Regions from separate parts of the Rhizobium sp. NFACC06-2 genome, predicted to be linked through region 2. Evidence: predicted binding sites of a transcription regulator. Region 2 holds the regulator's gene; each other region holds the start of a gene.
What was found. Region 2 encodes LexA, which represses DNA repair genes until DNA is damaged. Its sites were predicted from a motif close to TGTTCNNNNTGTGTTCNG; they were not measured.

Region 1 (5,993 bases), on a different contig from region 2:
GTGTATCTAACGTATTGAAATATAAAACTTATATGAAGGGCGTCTGAAAAAGGGGCATTTGTCGCCAAAATTTGCGTCTATTAAATGTGCGATTTTCAGAAAAAGCACATTATTTAATCATTTGCCCTTTTGCGGATCAAACCCTCCTGCGCCACGGAGGCGACCAGTTCACCCTGTCTGGTGAAAATATTGCCACGGGTCAAACCGCGTGCGCCGGAAGCACTGGGGCTGTCCTGTGTGTAGAGCAGCCAGTCGTCCAGCCGGCAGGGGCGGTGGAACCACATGGCGTGATCGAGGCTCGCCACCTGAATGGACGGATCGAAGATCGTCGTGCCATGGGCGTAGAGGGAGGTGTCGAGCAGCGTCATATCCGACAGATAAGCGAGAATCGCCGATTGCAGACGCGGATCATCAGGCACATCGCCGACGGCGCGAACCCAGATATCCTGCTGGGGTTCAAGTTTTTCCCTGGAGATATAGTGGGTCAGCGATACCGGCCTTATCTCTATCGGCCGCTTGTTGCTCCAGTATTTGCGGATAGAGGCGGGCGCCTTGGCAAGAAAGGCTGCCTGCATCTGCTCCTCGCTCATCAGTTTTTCAGGCGGCGTCACGTCAGGTATTTTGATCTGATGGTCGAAACCATCCTCGAAAATCTGAAACGAGGCCGACATGGAAAAAATGGCCTTGCCATGCTGGATGGCGACCACCCGGCGTGTGCAGAAGCTCGCGCCATCGCGTATGCGTTCCACCTGGTAGACGATAGGCACCAGCGGATCGCCGGGGCGCATGAAATAGGCGTGTAGCGAATGCACGAAACGGTCGTTATCCACCGTCCTTTGCGCGGCGATCAGGGCCTGCGCGATGACCTGGCCGCCGAAAACCCGCTGCCAGCCGATCTGCGGGCTTTCGCCCCGGAACAGGTTCTCTTCCAGCTTCTCAAGATCGAGTGTGGCGATGAGATTGACCATCGGGTCTGACGTTTGCGAGGGATGCGACATTTTTTCGGCCTGCTCCGGCTGTAGGAAGACGTCACATGGTCTATAGTGCGCCGATGATGCGTGCACAAGATTCGAGGAGAAGCGCGATGCTGGACGTAGTGGTGGCAGGCGGCGGATATGTCGGTCTTTCCGTTGCTGTCGCAATCAAGCAGGCTGCCCGGCATCTTGATGTGCAGGTGGTTGAGGCCTCTCCCGAGGATGTCTGGTCGAAGGACGTTCGCGCTTCCGCCATTATTGCCGCAGCCACCCGAATGCTCGATGTTTTCGGCATATGGAATGAAATCGAGCCGGAAGCGCAGCCGATACACAAGATGATCGTCACCGATTCGAAGACCGCCGATCCGGTGCGTCCTGTGTTCCTGACTTTCGACGGCGCCGTGGAAGAAGGCAGGCCGTTTGCCCATATGGTTCCGAACGTCGCCCTGGTGGGCGCATTGCGAGGCCTGTGCGAGCGCCTTGGCATAAAAATCCGTCACGGTCTCAGTGTTTCCGATTTTACCGCGGGTCCCCAGTCGACGGCCATTCGCCTTTCCGACGGGTCGACGCTCGAAGCGCGATTGCTGATTGCCTGTGACGGCGTTCGCTCCGCGCTCAGGGACATGGCCGGTATCAAGACCGTGCACTGGGCTTACGATCAGTCCGGTATCGTGACGACCGTTGAGCATGAGCGGCCGCATGAGGGCTGCGCCGAAGAGCATTTCCTGCCATCCGGCCCCTTCGCCATCCTGCCGCTGAAGGGAAACCGCTCTTCGCTCGTCTGGACCGAACGCACGGCCGATGCCGACAGGCTGGTAGCCTCCGACGATCTGGTGTTCGAGGAGGAACTGGAGCGCCGGTTCGGTCACAAGCTGGGTCCTCTTCGTCCGGTTGGTCCCCGCCGCGCCTTCCCATTGGGTCTGATGCTGGCGCGCTCTTTCGTTGCACCGCGTTTCGCGCTTGCGGGCGATGCGGCCCACGGCATTCACCCGATTTCCGGGCAGGGCCTTAATCTTGGCTTCAAGGACGTGGCGGCTCTCGCCGAAACCGTGGTCGAGGCCGACCGGCTCGGCCTCGATATCGGCTCACTCAACGTTCTGGAGCGTTACCAGTCCTGGCGGCGTTTCGACACGTTGCGGATGGGCGTGACGACGGATGTGCTGAACCGGCTTTTCTCCAACGATATTGGCCCCATCCGTATCATGCGTGATTTCGGTCTCGGCGTGGTGGATCGTTTGCCGGGTCTCAAATCCTATTTCATCGGTCAGGCAGCCGGCACGACGGATGCGAATGCGCCGCGTCTGCTTGCCGGCGAGGCGCTTTGATCCGACCCCTCTGTATGTTTTTGATGGGCTTTTCCGGGATTGCCGCTTGACAGCCGATTCCGGGATTTTCTGCCCGTCGGCTTTACCGTAAAGCCGAATCCGGCCAAGGACTTATCCGGATTCATAATCTGGTACGATCTCCGCCTTCGCCAACCAGATATTGCGGAGAACAAAAGCTGAATTCCATCGAGTCAGCGATTCGTATTCGATTCGTTCGCAGACTGTTCCGCAGCCGAATCGATTTCATTTTCGCCGGATTCTTTTTGTTTGTTCAAATAGCTGAATCTGAACGGAAAATTCCGTCGACTGGTCGCCCTGCGCCACTTTGCGAGTGAGGCCTATTGCCTTTGTCTGCGGGCGTTGCCATGTGTGGTGCGTGCGGCCCGCATCAGCAATGCCGGGCGCACGGCAAGCAGATGAAGTCGATTCGCGGATAGTACGTTGAATTTTCGCCCCATGATCCTGAGCGGCCGCGGTGTCACGGCCGTTCTCGGCCCCACCAATACCGGCAAGACCCATTACGCGATCGAGCGGATGGTCGCGCATGGCAGCGGTGTCATTGGCCTGCCGCTGCGTCTTCTGGCGCGGGAGGTCTATACCCGTCTCGTTGAGAAGGTGGGTGCGCCGAATGTGGCGCTGATTACCGGCGAAGAAAAAATCGCACCGCCTAAAGCCAAATATTCCGTCTGTACGGTGGAAGCCATGCCGCGCGAGACGACGGCCGCCTTCGTTGCGATCGACGAGGTGCAGCTGGCGGGCGATCTCGAACGCGGGCATATCTTCACCGACCGGGTGCTGCATCTGCGCGGGCGGGAGGAAACGCTGCTGCTTGGCGCCGGCACTATGCGCCCTATCCTCGAAAAACTGCTGCCGGGAATTACCGTTGTGGAACGCCCGCGCCTGTCGCAGCTCTTTTATGCGGGTCAGAAGAAGATTACCCGCCTGCCGCAGCGCACGGCGATCGTCGCCTTTTCCGCCGATGAGGTCTACGCCATCGCCGAGCTGGTGCGCCGCCAGCGCGGTGGTGCTGCCGTGGTGCTGGGCGCGCTTTCGCCGCGCACGCGCAATGCGCAGGTGGGGCTCTACCAGTCCGGCGACGTCGAATATCTGGTGGCGACGGACGCCATCGGCATGGGTCTCAACCTCGATGTGGACCATGTCGCCTTCGCGCAGGATCGCAAATTCGACGGCTATCAGTTCCGCAATCTCAATCCCGGCGAGATCGGCCAGATCGCCGGCCGCGCCGGCCGCCATCTTCGCGATGGCACATTCGGCGTCACGGGGCGTGTCGATCCGTTCGATGACGAGCTGGTGGAGCGGATCGAAACCCATCAGTTCGATGCGGTGAAGGTTCTGCAATGGCGGACGAAAAATTTCGATTTTTCCTCCATCGCCAATCTGCGCCTGAGCCTCGATGCCGCGCCGGCGATCCAGGGACTTTCGCGCGCCCTGCCGGCAATCGACCAGCAGGCGCTGGAATATCTGTCGCGTTATCCAGAGATCATCGATGTGACGACGAGCGATGCGCGGGTGGAAAAACTCTGGGAGGCGTGCGCTCTTCCAGACTATCGCCGTATTGCTCCTGCCCAGCATGCGGACCTGATCTCCACGCTCTATTTCGACCTCGTCAAACGCGGAGCGGTGAACGAGGATTTCATGGCCGAGCAGGTGCGTCGCGCCGACCGGACGGATGGAGAGATCGATACCTTGTCTGCGAGGATTGCGCAGATCAGAACATGGACTTATGTATCGAACCGCCCAGGATGGCTTGCCGATCCGACACACTGGCAAGAAAAGACTCGGGAAATCGAGGATCGATTGTCCGATGCGCTACATGAAAGGTTGACGAAACGCTTTGTTGATCGCAGGACATCTGTGCTCATGAGGCGCCTGAGAGAGAATGCGATGCTTGAAGCTGAAATCAGTGTAAATGGTGATGTCTTCGTAGAAGGTCATCACGTCGGCCAGTTGGCCGGGTTCCGGTTCACGCCGGTGCCGGGAATGGAAGGGCCGGATCAGAAGGCCGTGCAGGCTGCGGCGCAAAAGGCGCTTGCGCTCGAATTCGAGGCGCGTGCCGCGCGTCTGCATGCCAGTGGAAATGGCGATCTCGCTTTGAGCTCCGATGGTCTGGTTCGCTGGTTGGGCGAACCGGTTGCCCGCCTTTCGGCCGGCGACAACATCATGAAGCCGCGGGTGATCCTGCTTGCCGACGAGCAGCTGAACGGCAATGCCCGTGATCACGCTCTGGCGCGCGTAGAACGTTTCGTCAATCATCAGATTGCGACCGTGCTGAAGCCGCTGGACGATATTTCCCGCGCCGAAGACCTTCAGGGTCTGGCGAAGGGTCTGGCGTTCCAGCTCGTGGAAAATCTTGGCGTGCTGTTCCGCCGCGACGTTGCCGAAGACGTGAAGTCTCTCGATCAGGATGCGCGCGCCTCCATGCGCCGTTACGGCGTGCGTTTCGGCGCCTATCACGTTTTCCTGCCAGCGCTTCTGAAGCCCGCCCCGGCGGAGCTTGTGACGCTGCTCTGGGCTTTGAAGAATGACGGTCTCGGCAAGCCGGGTTACGGCGACCTCATTCCGGTGCTGGCCGCAGGCCGTACCTCGGTCGTCACCGATGCCAGCTTCGAGCGCATGTTCTACAAGCTCGCCGGTTTCCGCTTCCTCGGAAAGCGCGCCGTGCGTATCGACATTCTCGAGCGTCTGGCCGATCTCATCCGCCCGCTGCTGCAATGGAAGCCAGGTCAGCAGCCGCGGCCGGAAGGCGCTTATGACGGTCGCCGTTTCACGACAACGACCGCCATGCTTTCCATTCTCGGCGCGACGCTTGATGACATGGAAGAAATTCTGAAGGGCCTCGGTTACCGCGCCGATCAGGTGACGGCGGAAGAGGCGCAGGCCTTCCTCGCCAGCCACGCTGGTGCCTCTGCTCCGGCTGCCGCGGAAGCGGCGACGGCTGAAGAGGAAAGCGTCGAGACCGAGGAACACGAGCCGGCTTCCGATGAACAGGTGTCCGAGACGGCGGCTGCTGTCGAAGGCGAAGCTGTCGAGGCGCCGGTTGCGGAAGCTGCCAGCGAAGAGGCTGTCGCAGCCGAGGCCGTGCCGGAAGGCGCGGAGGCCGCCGAGCCCAAGCCCGTTCTTCTGTGGCGTCCGGGTGGTCGCAACGAAAATCAGCGTGGCGAAAACCGTCGTCCCGGCAATCGCGGTCAGGGCCGTGGTGAAGGAGCACGCGAACAGGGCGAGCGTCGTGGCGAAGGCCGTCGCGACAATCGTGACGGTGCAAACCGTGAAGCTGCTAATCGCAGTGGCGACGGCGAGCGCAAGCGCGATGGCGGCCGTCCGGACCGTGGCAACAACCGCAACAATGATCGTCACGATCGCGGGGAGCGCAAGGACCGGCCGGAACGCAATGACCGTGGCGGAAAGCCGCAGGGTCAGCAGCGCTTCGAAGCCAAGCCGCCGCGCAAGGAAAAGCCGCTCGATCCGGATTCGCCTTTCGCAAAGCTCGCTGCTCTCAAGGAGCAGCTGAAGAAGTAAGCCCATGGGAAGCAGCGAACAGCCACTGGAAAGCACGCGTCAGCGTCTGGACAAGTGGCTGTTCTTTGCCCGCATGGCAAAATCCCGTTCGCTTGCCCAGAGCTACATTCAGTCGGGCCACGTCAAGGTCAACGGCATTGCCATTCGCCAGTCCAGC
Region 2 (5,993 bases):
CTTGTCGGCACCTCGGTGAATGTGGAAATGATCGTGTTTGGCGTGCTGCTCGTGCTGATCCTGCAGCTCTCGCGCGACGGTCTTTGGCCGCTTCTGGAAAAATACCTGCCGACCCGGCCGCCGCGCGCCATCCGCCGGGCAGGCGCCGGTCTCGAAACGCGGGACATGCCTGCAGCCGGCAGTCCGCTGGTCCGGGTCGACCGGGTCCGCAAGACATTCGGCGGGCTGACGGCGGTCAACGATGTCAGCTTTGACATCAAGGCCGGGCAGATCGTCGGCCTGATCGGTCCGAACGGCGCCGGCAAGAGCACGACTTTCAATCTCATCACCGGAATCCTCGACCTTTCGGGCGGTGACGTCACCTATCAGGGACAGACGCTTTCGGGCCTCAATCCGCGGCTCATCGCCAAACGCGGCATCGCGAGAACCTTTCAGCACGCCAAGGTCCTTCCGACCATGTCGGTCCTCGAAAACATCGCTCTCGGCGCGCATCTGCGCGGCAATGCCGGCGTTTTCCGAAGCTTCTTGCGACTGGAGCGACAACAGGAGCAGGCTCTGCTTGCCGAAGCCGCGCATCAGCTCGATCGCGTCGGTCTCGGTGCCCATCGCGACCGCCCCGCCGGCGACCTCGCTCTCGGGCAGATCCGAATTCTGGAAATCGCCCGCGCGCTCTGCCTCAACCCGACCCTGCTGCTGCTCGACGAACCGGCGGCCGGTCTGCGCCACGGGGAAAAGCAGGAGCTCGCGACGCTGCTGAAAAAACTGCGGACCGAGGGCGTCAGCGTCCTGCTTGTCGAACATGACATGGGTTTCGTCATGGGGCTGGTCGACCACATCGTCGTGCTCGATTTCGGTACCCTGATCGCCGAAGGCAAGCCGGCTGAAATCCGGCAACATCCGGCCGTGATCGCGGCTTATTTTGGGGGGGCAGCGTGAGCGGACATCTACTCGACATCAAAGACATTCGCGTTGCCTATGGCCGGGCGGAAGTGGTGCACGGCATCTCGCTATCCATGACATCGGGCAGCATCGTCACGGTCATCGGGGCGAACGGAGCGGGCAAAACCACGCTGCTCAACGCCATCATGGGTGTCGTGCCTTCGCGCGGGACTATTGTTTACGACGGCGCGCCGGTGCCCGAGACGATCGAGGGCCGCGTTGCCGCCGGCCTCTGCCTGGTGCCGGAAAGGCGAGAATTATTCGGCTCGATGACGGTTGAGGACAATATCGAACTTGGCGGCTTCCTGCGTTCCCGTCGGGAGCGCGACGAGACACGCGATGCTGTTTACACACTCTTCCCGCGCCTTCGCGAACGCCGCAAGCAGCTCGCCGGAACACTGTCGGGCGGCGAAAGGCAGATGCTGGCGCTCGCGCGGGCGTTGATGAGCCGGCCGAGACTGCTACTTCTCGATGAGCCGAGCCTTGGACTTGCACCGCTGATTGTCGCCGAAATCCTGCGTATCGTCGCCGACCTGCGTCAAACCGGTGTCTCCATCCTGCTGGTCGAGCAGAATGCCCGCGCCGCGCTCGAAATTGCCGACGAAGCTTATCTCGTCGAACTCGGTGAAGTGCGCCGCTCAGGCCCAGCTTGCGAACTCGCCGTCGATCCCGCTCTGATGGCGAGTTATCTCGGGCCGGGCGAACACGCCATCCAGTGACATCCGCGACCGCTTCGTGCTGACGCTCGGCCCCGTGGAAACGGGGCGTGGCTCCGCGTGGGCGCCGCTATGACAACAGTCCAACCGCAACTCCATCTTCCAGGAGGCTTTAGATGAATTACGTCCTGACGCTGCGCTGCCCCAACAGAAGCGGAATTGTCGCTGCGGTCTCGGGCCGCATCGCACAGCATGGCGGCGATATTTATGAAGCTCAACAATTCGACGACCATGAAACGGGCATGTTTTTCATGCGCGTCGCCTTCTCCATGGCCGGCGACGAGGCAGGCTTTCGCAATGGACTTGCTGAGGAGATCGATCGCTTCGCTCTCGACGCCACGCTGCGTCCAGCAGGTGCGCCGCGCAAGCTGCTGCTGCTCGTTTCCCGCTTCGACCATTGCCTCGGCGATCTTCTCTATCGCCACCGCATTGGCGAATTGAATGCCGAGATCGTCGGCATCGTCGGCAACCACCCCCGCGAGGCCCTGAACCTCACGCTCATGGGCGGGATAAAGTATCATCACCTGCCGGTGACAAAAGACAACAAGGCCGAACAGGAAACACGCATCAAGGACATCATCGAAGAAACGGGCACCGAACTCGTCGTTCTTGCCCGCTACATGCAGATCCTATCGGACAATTTCTCCGAATACTTATCCGGGCGCTGCATCAACATTCATCACTCCTTCCTGCCTGGTTTCAAGGGCGCAAAGCCCTATCACCAAGCCCATGAGAGGGGCGTCAAGATGATCGGTGCAACGGCCCATTATGTCACCCGCGATCTCGATGAAGGGCCGATCATCTGCCAGGACGTCGAGCCGGTCAGCCACGCCGATACGCCGGATGAGCTGGTCCGCAAGGGACGCGACATCGAGCGACGCGTGCTTGCCCGGGCGGTCTCATGGCACCTTGAGGACCGGGTGCTTCTCAACAAGAACAAGACGGTCGTTTTCGCGCGATAGCACAGCCCAATCTACACCCTGGCCTGAAACGCGGAACGAATGGGACGCGTCGGGGTCTCGCCTAGGAACGACATCTGGAGCTTTGGTTACTCCCAATTTGCGAAATGTAAATTCGAGCCAAGCTTAACCAGATTTTAGGGGATTGCGGAACACATATGGAACATATAGTGTTCGTTCTGTATTTGTTTCGCGACTCCAACGACGATTCTCAAGGGTGTTTTCCTCATGCTCACGCGCAAACAGCAGGAATTGCTTCTCTTCATTCATGAGCGAATGAAAGAGTCCGGCGTGCCGCCCTCCTTCGATGAAATGAAGGATGCACTCGATCTTGCTTCCAAATCCGGCATCCACCGGCTGATCACGGCGCTCGAAGAGCGCGGGTTTATTCGCCGGCTACCTAATAGGGCACGGGCGCTGGAAGTCATCAAGCTGCCCGAGGCTTATACGCCGGGCGCAAGGCCGCAGCGCGGCTTTTCGCCGAGCGTCATCGAAGGCAGTCTCGGAAAACCGAAGGAGCCGGAACAGGCCCCTGCCGCGAAGGCGCCCGCCAATGATTTCGCCGGAGCCGCCACGGTGCCCGTCATGGGTCGTATCGCTGCCGGTGTGCCGATTTCCGCCATCCAGAACAATACCCATGATGTGGCCGTGCCGGTGGACATGCTGGGTTCGGGCGAACATTACGCGCTTGAGGTCAAAGGCGATTCGATGATCGAGGCCGGGATTTTTGATGGCGATACCGTCATCATCCGCAACGGCAACACCGCCAATCCGGGCGATATCGTCGTGGCGCTGGTGGATGATGAAGAAGCCACGCTGAAGCGCTTCCGCCGCAAGGGTGCATCCATCGCGCTGGAAGCGGCGAACCCGGCCTACGAGACCCGCATTTTCGGACCTGATCGGGTGAAAATTCAGGGCAAGCTGGTGGGATTGATCCGTCGTTACCATTGATAACTGGAGGCTACCGCCGCCATCATGACACCGAATAGGTTTTCAGGGGCGACAGATTTGGCGTTCGAAATGAATGGCGCATTGTTCCGTTGAATTGATGCGCCTTTTCTTTGTGAAATTGGCAAAAGCGCTCGTTGCTGCGAAGTTCCGTCGCGTATGACGGCCCGTCCATCAATTGGCGTTATGGGAGCCATGGATTCTTTGCGATATTCCTAGGCCCTTCGCAGGTATAGAAATGCGCGTTCCATCGGGGGAAAACGCCATGTACGATCTTTATATTGCCAACAAGAACTATTCCTCATGGTCGCTACGGCCCTGGGTTTTGATGCGCACGCTTGGCATCGCCTTTGATGAAAAACTCGTTCCCTTCGGCGAAGGTGTTTCCTTCTCCAGCTTTTCGCCGACCGGCAAGGTGCCGTGCCTTGTTGATGAGGGCGTGACGGTCTGGGAATCGCTGTCGATTGCCGAATATCTGGCCGAGAGACATCAGGGCGTATGGGCAAGCGACAAGCAGGCACGGGCCTGGTCGCGTTCGGCGGCCAGTGAAATGCATGCGGGATTTTCCTCGCTGCGCAATCTTTACCCCATGTCGGTCGGTATCCGCGTAAAACCCAAAACCGGCAATGCCGGGCTTGCGGCCGACATAAAACGCATAGATTCGCTGTGGAGCGAAGGTCTTGCAAAATTCGGCGGACCGTTTCTCGCCGGTCAGAAATTCACGGCGGTCGACGCTTTCTTCTGCCCGGTGGCGTTCCGCTTCCAGACCTATGGCGCTGATCTTTCGCCGGGGGCGAAGGATTATTGCGACCGGCTGCTTGCCCTGCCCGCCATGCGCGAATGGTATGAGGCCGGGCTGAAGGAAATCTGGCGCGATCTGCCGCACGAAGAGGAAATCGGCAGCATTGGCGAATTGACCGCGGATTTGCGCGCCAAGGCCTGACAAATCATGCTGGCGGCGCTCAATGCGATGCCGTCAGCAACCGGGTGACGGCTTCAGGCACCTCATGGTCAAAGCGCCCGCTCTTCCAGTCGTAGAAGCGATGTTCGCTCCACGGCCTGTCGGTGCTGGCGGTTGCCGCGCGCATCCGCCCCACCACCCCCGCCTGATCGCTGCCGGCGAAATTTATCTCTACCGAGCCAATACGTCTTAATGTGTCGCGGCTGAGCAGCAGGGCGCCCGAGCGGCATTGCGCAAACGAGGTTCTGCGGGAGACGATGACGATATCGGCAATGTCACAGGCTTTCCCGGCAAACCGGCCGTCTTCCAGCACGATGATAAATTCGCCGCTTTTCGCACGCGCCACACACCAAATGCCTGTCCCGCAGGTGAAAATGCCCGGCGCAGCATCTCTCAGCGTCGTTATCATCTCCCGCGCCACGGCCTTCATGTCCTCCGGCGCCAGCTTCGATCTTGCGCTGAGAGCAACGGTGGTTGCCGGGATCCCCGTCTTCAGAACCACAGGCGCGATCGGCTTCTCAGGCAAAAGCAGCGCTCTCTGCCATTGCTCATAGATGAAGCCCTGCGGTCTTGTTTTTGTGGTGTAGACCCTACCCTCGTCTAGAAGCGCTACCAGCTTGCCTTCTTCGTGAACAAGCAGATCGGGCGGACTGCGTTGAGCGACAGCGCCGGAGAGGCCGAAGGCGAGGAGCAGAGGTGGAATTCCAAGCAGAGCCAGCCGGGTGCGCAGCAATGTCAGTAACAGAAAGCCCGCCGAGGCGATGCCGATGAACCAGCCATGCGGCCGCCCGGTCGCGGCGCTGCCGCCCCAGGACGCCACTTCCTGCGCAACCTCGATGACAAGCGCCATGCCGTAACCCATGACCTTCAGAAATGGCGCATCAAGCCCAAAGGGCATCAACAACATCGCGATGAGTCCGAAGGGCATGACGACCAGCGACATCAGCGGCATGGCTGCCAGATTGGCGAAAAGTCCATGGGTGGTGACACGCTGGAAATGCTCGGCGGAATAGATCGCCGTCGAGAGCCCGCCGATCAGCGATGTGGTGATGACACCGCCAATGACGGCGCCTGCCGTTCCCGCCACCGTCATCCACGCCGGTTTGCGCCCGATGAACAGACGCTCCCGGTCGGTGCGCCATCGGCTCCACGCGGCATAGGCCGCAACGAGCGCGATCGTTGCGGCGAAGGACATCTGGAAGCTCGGCCCCATGATTTCCGAAGGAGACAGCGCGAGGATGACGAGAGCGGACAGCGCAACATTTCTGAGGCTGAGCGAGGGCTGATCGAACAGTACCGCAATCAGCATCACCGACATCATCAGCCAGGCGCGTTCGGCAGAGACGGCAAAACCTGATATCAGGTAATAGGCAAGCGTCATCAGAAGCGCCGCAAAAGCGGATATTTTCTTCACCGGCCAGCGCTGGGCAAAGGCCGGAAACAGGCTGAAGACAAGCCTCAGCCCGACGA
Region 3 (5,993 bases), on a different contig from region 2:
GCAAGCGCCTTCACCCGCTCATCCTGTTCGGCCAGATAGGCAAGCGCGCCCTGCCCGGTTACGGCTTCGAGACGACGCACACCGGCACCGACGGCGCTTTCGCCGAGAATGCGAATGAGGCCGATCTGGCCGGTGGCCGCCACATGCGTGCCGCCGCAAAGCTCGACGGAATAGGGACGGTTGGCTTTTGCGCCATGCAGGCCGGTGCCCATGGAGACAACGCGAACTTCGTCACCGTATTTTTCACCGAACAGCGCCATGGCGCCCTCGGCAATGGCGTCGTCGACGCTCATCAGGCGGGTCACGACCGGCGAGTTCTGCAGCACGATTTCGTTCGCCATTTCTTCAACGACCTTCAGCTCCTCGGCCGACATCGGCTTCGGATGCGAAACGTCGAAACGCAGGCGCTCGGGCGCAACCAGCGAACCCTTCTGGGCAACGTGTGTGCCGAGCACTTCGCGCAACGCCTCGTGCAGCAGGTGGGTGGCGGAATGGTTGGCGCGCAGGCGCGAGCGGCGGTCATGATCGACCGTCAGCTGAACGGCATCGCCAACTTTCAGACCGCCCTTGGAGACCGTGCCCAAATGCACAAAGAGGCCTTCGCCCTTCTTCTGGGTATCGGAAACGGCAAAGGCGCCATTGTCGCCGGAGATCACGCCGGTATCACCCATCTGGCCGCCGGATTCGCCATAAAACGGCGTCTGGTTGACGACGACCTGCACCGTCTCGCCATCGGCCGCACTATCCACCGACTTGCCGTCCTTGACGATTGCCTGGATGACGCCTTCGGCGGTTTCGGTGTCGTAACCGAGGAATTCGCTAGCACCGAGCTTTTCCTTGAGCTCGAACCAGACGGTCTCGGTCGCCTTGTCGCCGGAACCGGCCCAGTGCGAGCGGGCTTCGGCCTTCTGGCGCTCCATCGCATCGGTGAAGCCGGAAATATCGACGCCGATTTCGCGGGCGCGCAACGCATCCTGCGTCAGGTCCAGCGGGAAACCATAGGTGTCGTAAAGCTTGAAGGCGGTCTCGCCATCCAGCATGTCGCCCTTGTGCAGCGTCGAAGTGGCGTCGGAGAGCAGCGACAGGCCGCGTTCTAGCGTCTTGCGGAAACGGGTTTCCTCAAGCTTCAGCGTCTCGGAAATCAGCGCCTCGGCACGCACCAGTTCCGGATAGGCGCGGCCCATCTGCTGCACCAGCGCCGGCAAAAGCTTGTAGATCAGCGGCTCGCGCGCGCCGAGAAGCTCGGCGTGGCGCATGGCGCGGCGCATGATGCGGCGCAGAACATAGCCGCGACCTTCGTTCGACGGCAGAACGCCATCGGCGATCAGGAAGGCGGACGAACGCAGATGGTCAGCGATGACGCGGTGGCTGGCGCGTTTTTCGCCTTCGGCCGGAACGCCGGTCGCTTCCACGGAAGCGGCAATCAGCGCGCGGAACAGGTCCGTATCGTAATTGTCATGCTTGCCCTGCAGCAGCGCCGAAATACGCTCAAGGCCCATGCCGGTGTCGATCGACGGGCGCGGCAGGTCGATGCGCTCTTCCTTCGTCAGCTGCTCATATTGCATGAAGACGAGGTTCCAGATTTCGATGAAACGGTCGCCATCTTCTTCCGGCGAGCCGGGCGGGCCGCCCCAGATATGATCGCCATGATCGTAGAAGATTTCCGAACAGGGACCGCAGGGGCCGGTATCGCCCATCGCCCAGAAATTGTCGCTGGTCGGAATGCGGATGATGCGGTCGTCGGAGAAACCGGCGATCTTCTTCCAAAGGTTAAAGGCCTCGTCGTCGGTGTGGTAGACGGTGACCAGCAGACGGTTGCGGTCGATGCCGAATTCCTTGGTGATCAGGTTCCAGGCATGGGTGATCGCCTCTTCCTTGAAATAATCGCCGAAGGAGAAATTGCCGAGCATTTCGAAAAACGTGTGGTGACGGGCGGTATAACCGACATTGTCGAGATCGTTATGCTTGCCGCCGGCGCGCACGCATTTCTGCGCCGAGGCGGCCGTGGAGTAGGGACGGCTTTCAAGACCGGTGAAGACGTTCTTGAACTGCACCATGCCGGCATTGGTGAACATCAGTGTCGGATCGTTGCGCGGCACCAGCGGGCTGGAGGGCACGATCTCGTGTCCGTTCTTCTTGAAGTAGTCGAGAAAGGTCGACCGAATTTCATTCACACCGCTCATGCCCACACACCGCTCACAGCTGGAGTCCATCACTTCCACCCCGAAGGATGGCTATATTGCAAAATCACTGGCTTTTATCGTCCGCACCCGGCCCTGTCCAGCCATGGAGGCCCGCGAAGGCGCGCCGACAAACAAAAAGGGCCATGCGAGGCAAATCGCACGGCCTTTTTGTTATGCCAATTTATCTCGAGCGCAGCAGCTGGGCGGAAAACACCCCGCAGCTTTACCCAAATCAGCCGTCGTCACCGTCGCTGTCACCGGCTTCCGGGCCGCCATTCTGCAGGAAACGGTCGGCGATCAGGCCGGCATTCTGGCGCAGCGCCAGTTCGATCTCATTGGCCGTTTCTGGATTGTCCCGCAGGAACATCTTGGCGTTTTCACGCCCCTGCCCCAGACGCTGGCTGTTATAGGAGAACCATGCACCGGACTTTTCGACGATGCCAGCCTTCACGCCGAGATCGACAAGCTCGCCGGTCTTGGAAACGCCTTCGCCATACATGATGTCGAATTCCACCTGCTTGAAGGGCGGCGCCATCTTGTTCTTGACGACCTTCACACGCGTCTGGTTGCCGACAACCTCTTCGCGCTCCTTGACGGAGCCGATGCGGCGAATGTCGAGACGAACGGACGCATAGAACTTCAGAGCGTTACCGCCCGTCGTCGTTTCCGGCGAACCGAACATGACACCGATCTTCATGCGGATCTGGTTGATGAAGATCACCATGCACTTGGACTTGGAGATCGACGCGGTCAGCTTGCGCAGCGCCTGGCTCATCAAACGCGCCTGAAGACCCGGCAGGCTGTCGCCCATTTCGCCTTCGATTTCCGCCCGCGGCGTCAGCGCCGCAACGGAGTCGACGACCAGCACATCAACCGCGCCGGAACGCACCAGCGTATCGGTAATTTCCAGCGCCTGTTCGCCCGTGTCGGGCTGCGAGATCAAAAGGCCCTGCAAATCCACACCGAGCTTGCGGGCATAGACCGGATCGAGCGCATGTTCGGCGTCCACGAAGGCGCAGATGCCGCCCTTCTTCTGGGCTTCGGCAATGGTCTGCAATGCCAGCGTCGTCTTACCGGAGCTTTCCGGGCCATAAATTTCAATGATGCGCCCCTTCGGCAGACCGCCGATGCCGAGCGCGATATCCAGGCTGAGCGAACCCGTCGAAACGGTCTCCACTTCAACCACGTTTTCATTGGAACCGAGCTTCATGATCGATCCCTTGCCGAACGACCGTTCGATCTGGGAGAGCGCCGCTTCCAGTGCCTTGCTTTTATCCACCGATTTATCCTCTACGAGACGCAAAGAATTTTGTGCCATCCGAACCACCTTTAGGTTATTGAAGCCGCACAGGCAATGTAGCAGTATGGGAACGGTATGTACTCTATTTGTTCTCGTTTCACAAGGCTAAGCCAGCATATTGAAAACAAATAGTGATAAGTCGTTTGTTCTGCTTTCGTTTTTCTGTGCGCGGCCCCTTGCCGTCAACCGGAGGCGAGATCAGGAAGACGTCAGTTTAGGCCGAATCGTCCGGTCTTTCCATCCGCCAAAGAGGGAAACGCAAGCGTGAAGAAAATACTCGTTCTGGGCGGCGCGCACATCGACAGGCGCGGCATGATCGAGACTGAAACGGCGCCCGGCGCCAGCAACCCAGGCTCCTGGATGGAAGAGGCCGGCGGCGGCGGTTTCAATGCCGCGCGCAATCTTTCCCGCCTCGGTTTTCAGGTCCGCATCATCGCCCCGCGCGGCGGCGACGCGACCGGTGAGGCGGTGGCGGAGGCCGCGAGGCAGGCGGGCGTGGAAGACACGCCCTTCACCTTCCTCGACCGCCGCACGCCGAGCTACACCGCCATTCTGGAGCGCGACGGCAATCTGGTCATCGCGCTTGCCGATATGGACCTTTATAAGCTCTTCACCCCGCGCCGCCTCAAGATACGCGCCGTGCGCGAGGCGATCACGGCGAGCGACATCCTGCTCTGCGACGCCAATCTGCCGGAAGATACGCTTACGGCGCTCGGCCTCGTCGCCCGCGCCTGCGAAAAGCCGCTGGCGGCCATCGCCATATCCCCCGCCAAGGCGGTGAAGCTGAAAGCGGCGCTCGGCGATATCGACATTCTCTTCATGAACGAGGCGGAAGCCCGCGCGCTGACCGGCGATACGGCGGCCAATGTCCGCGACTGGCCCGACATCCTGCGCAAGGCCGGGCTTTCCGGCGGCGTCGTCACCCGCGGCGCAGGCGAGGTGGTGGCCTTCAGCAGGACGGAGACGGCGATCCTTCATCCGCCCCTCATCCGCGAGGTGAAGGACGTGACCGGCGCGGGCGACGCCATGGCGTCGGGTTATCTCGCCGCCATCGCCGAGGGAAAGACGATTGCGGAAGCGTTGAGGCAAGGCGCGGCGGCAGCGGCCATCACCGTGCAATCGCCCTTCGCCACCTCCCACGAACTATCAAAAGACAGTGTCGAAGCCATGTTGGGGCTTGTTCCCCATGCTGAAATGCTGGCATGAACCCGCTTTTAAAAACTGGAACAGATGAAATGACCCGCCCTATCTCCCCGCTCCTGCCCATCGTCTATTCTCAGGAAGTCGCCGCCGCCAAGCAGCGCGGTGCGCCGATCGTGGCGCTTGAATCGACCATCATCACCCACGGCATGCCTTACCCCGGCAATATCGAGATGGCGGAAAGCGTCGAACAGATCATCCGCGATCAGGGTGCGGTTCCGGCCACCATCGCGGTCATTCACGGCACCCTGCATATCGGCCTTGAGAAGGACCAGCTCGAGGCGCTGGCCCAGACCACTGACGCCATGAAGGTCTCGCGCGCCGATATCGCCTTTGCTATCGCCGAACGCCGCACCGGCGCCACCACGGTGGCCGCCACCATGATCGCTGCCGCCCGCGCCGGCATCCGCGTTTTCGCCACCGGCGGCATCGGCGGCGTGCACAAGGGCGCGGAAGAGACCTTCGACATCTCCGCCGATCTGACCGAGCTTGCGAAGACCGGCGTGATCGTCGTCTGCGCCGGCGCCAAGGCCATTCTCGATATTCCGAAGACGCTCGAGGTTCTCGAAACCAACGGCGTGCCGGTCGTCACTTTCGGCTCGGAAGAATTCCCGGCTTTCTGGTCGCGCTCCTCCGGCCTGCCGAGCCCGCTCTCGCTCAACAGCCCGGCGGCAATCGCCAATTTCCAGACAACCCGCGAACAGCTGGGTATCGATGGCGGCATGCTGGTGGCCAATCCCGTGCCGGAAGAGGATGAAATTCCGCGCGAGGAGATGGAAATCTACATCAACCGCGCCATCTCCCACGCCGAGCGCGACGACATCACCGGCAAGGAAGTCACCCCCTACCTGCTCGGCGACATCTTCCGCCTGACGGATGGACGCAGCCTGGAAACCAATATCGCGCTGGTGCGCAACAATGCGCAGCTTGCGGCGGAAATCGCGGTGGCGCTGAACTAACCGCCGGGGTTGGGACCATCCTCAAGTTTGCGGGTGACGGCAGGGTTCGAAAACCTCTCCTCCGTCATGCCGGACTATATCCGGCATCCAGCCACGGCGCGTCTGCCCCGTGAAAGAGTCTTTCGTGATCAAGGACTTGATCACGCTGGACCCCGGATCTAGTCCGGGGTGACGGATTGCGGATGATCAAGCTTTGCCAAACGCCTCGGCGCTGGGGACATCGTAAGCAACAAAAAGGCCCGGAGAGCTTGCGCTTCCGGGCCTTTGTTTTTCCTGTCGAACCCGATCAGTTCTGGGCGACCGGCTTCACCAGCGGCGTCACGCGGCGGATGGTGACGCGGCGGTTCTGCT

Region 1: the regulator LexA is predicted to act here: its motif matches at 2,511-2,528, upstream of F3H58_RS09560 (helicase-related protein).
Region 3: the regulator LexA is predicted to act here: its motif matches at 3,560-3,577, upstream of recA (recombinase RecA).

Annotation. Positions count from the first base shown of each region.
Region 1 covers NZ_FMVA01000004.1:142,049-148,041, forward strand. The annotation lists gene tesB (acyl-CoA thioesterase II) at 114-998, opposite strand; gene F3H58_RS09550 (ubiquinone biosynthesis hydroxylase) at 974-2,299, shown strand; gene F3H58_RS09560 (helicase-related protein) at 2,756-5,836, shown strand; gene F3H58_RS09565 (RNA-binding S4 domain-containing protein) at 5,841-5,993, shown strand, end outside.
Region 2 covers NZ_FMVA01000002.1:74,593-80,585, forward strand. The annotation lists gene F3H58_RS04695 (branched-chain amino acid ABC transporter ATP-binding protein/permease) at 1-936, shown strand, start outside; gene F3H58_RS04700 (ABC transporter ATP-binding protein) at 993-1,658, shown strand; gene purU (formyltetrahydrofolate deformylase) at 1,772-2,617, shown strand; gene lexA (transcriptional repressor LexA) at 2,843-3,565, shown strand; gene F3H58_RS04715 (glutathione S-transferase family protein) at 3,828-4,505, shown strand; gene F3H58_RS04720 (ComEC/Rec2 family competence protein) at 4,525-5,993, opposite strand, start outside.
Region 3 covers NZ_FMVA01000001.1:120,462-126,454, forward strand. The annotation lists gene alaS (alanine--tRNA ligase) at 1-2,183, opposite strand, end outside; gene recA (recombinase RecA) at 2,416-3,501, opposite strand; gene F3H58_RS00685 (carbohydrate kinase family protein) at 3,748-4,689, shown strand; gene F3H58_RS00690 (pseudouridine-5'-phosphate glycosidase) at 4,719-5,642, shown strand; gene F3H58_RS00695 (OmpA family protein) at 5,929-5,993, opposite strand, start outside.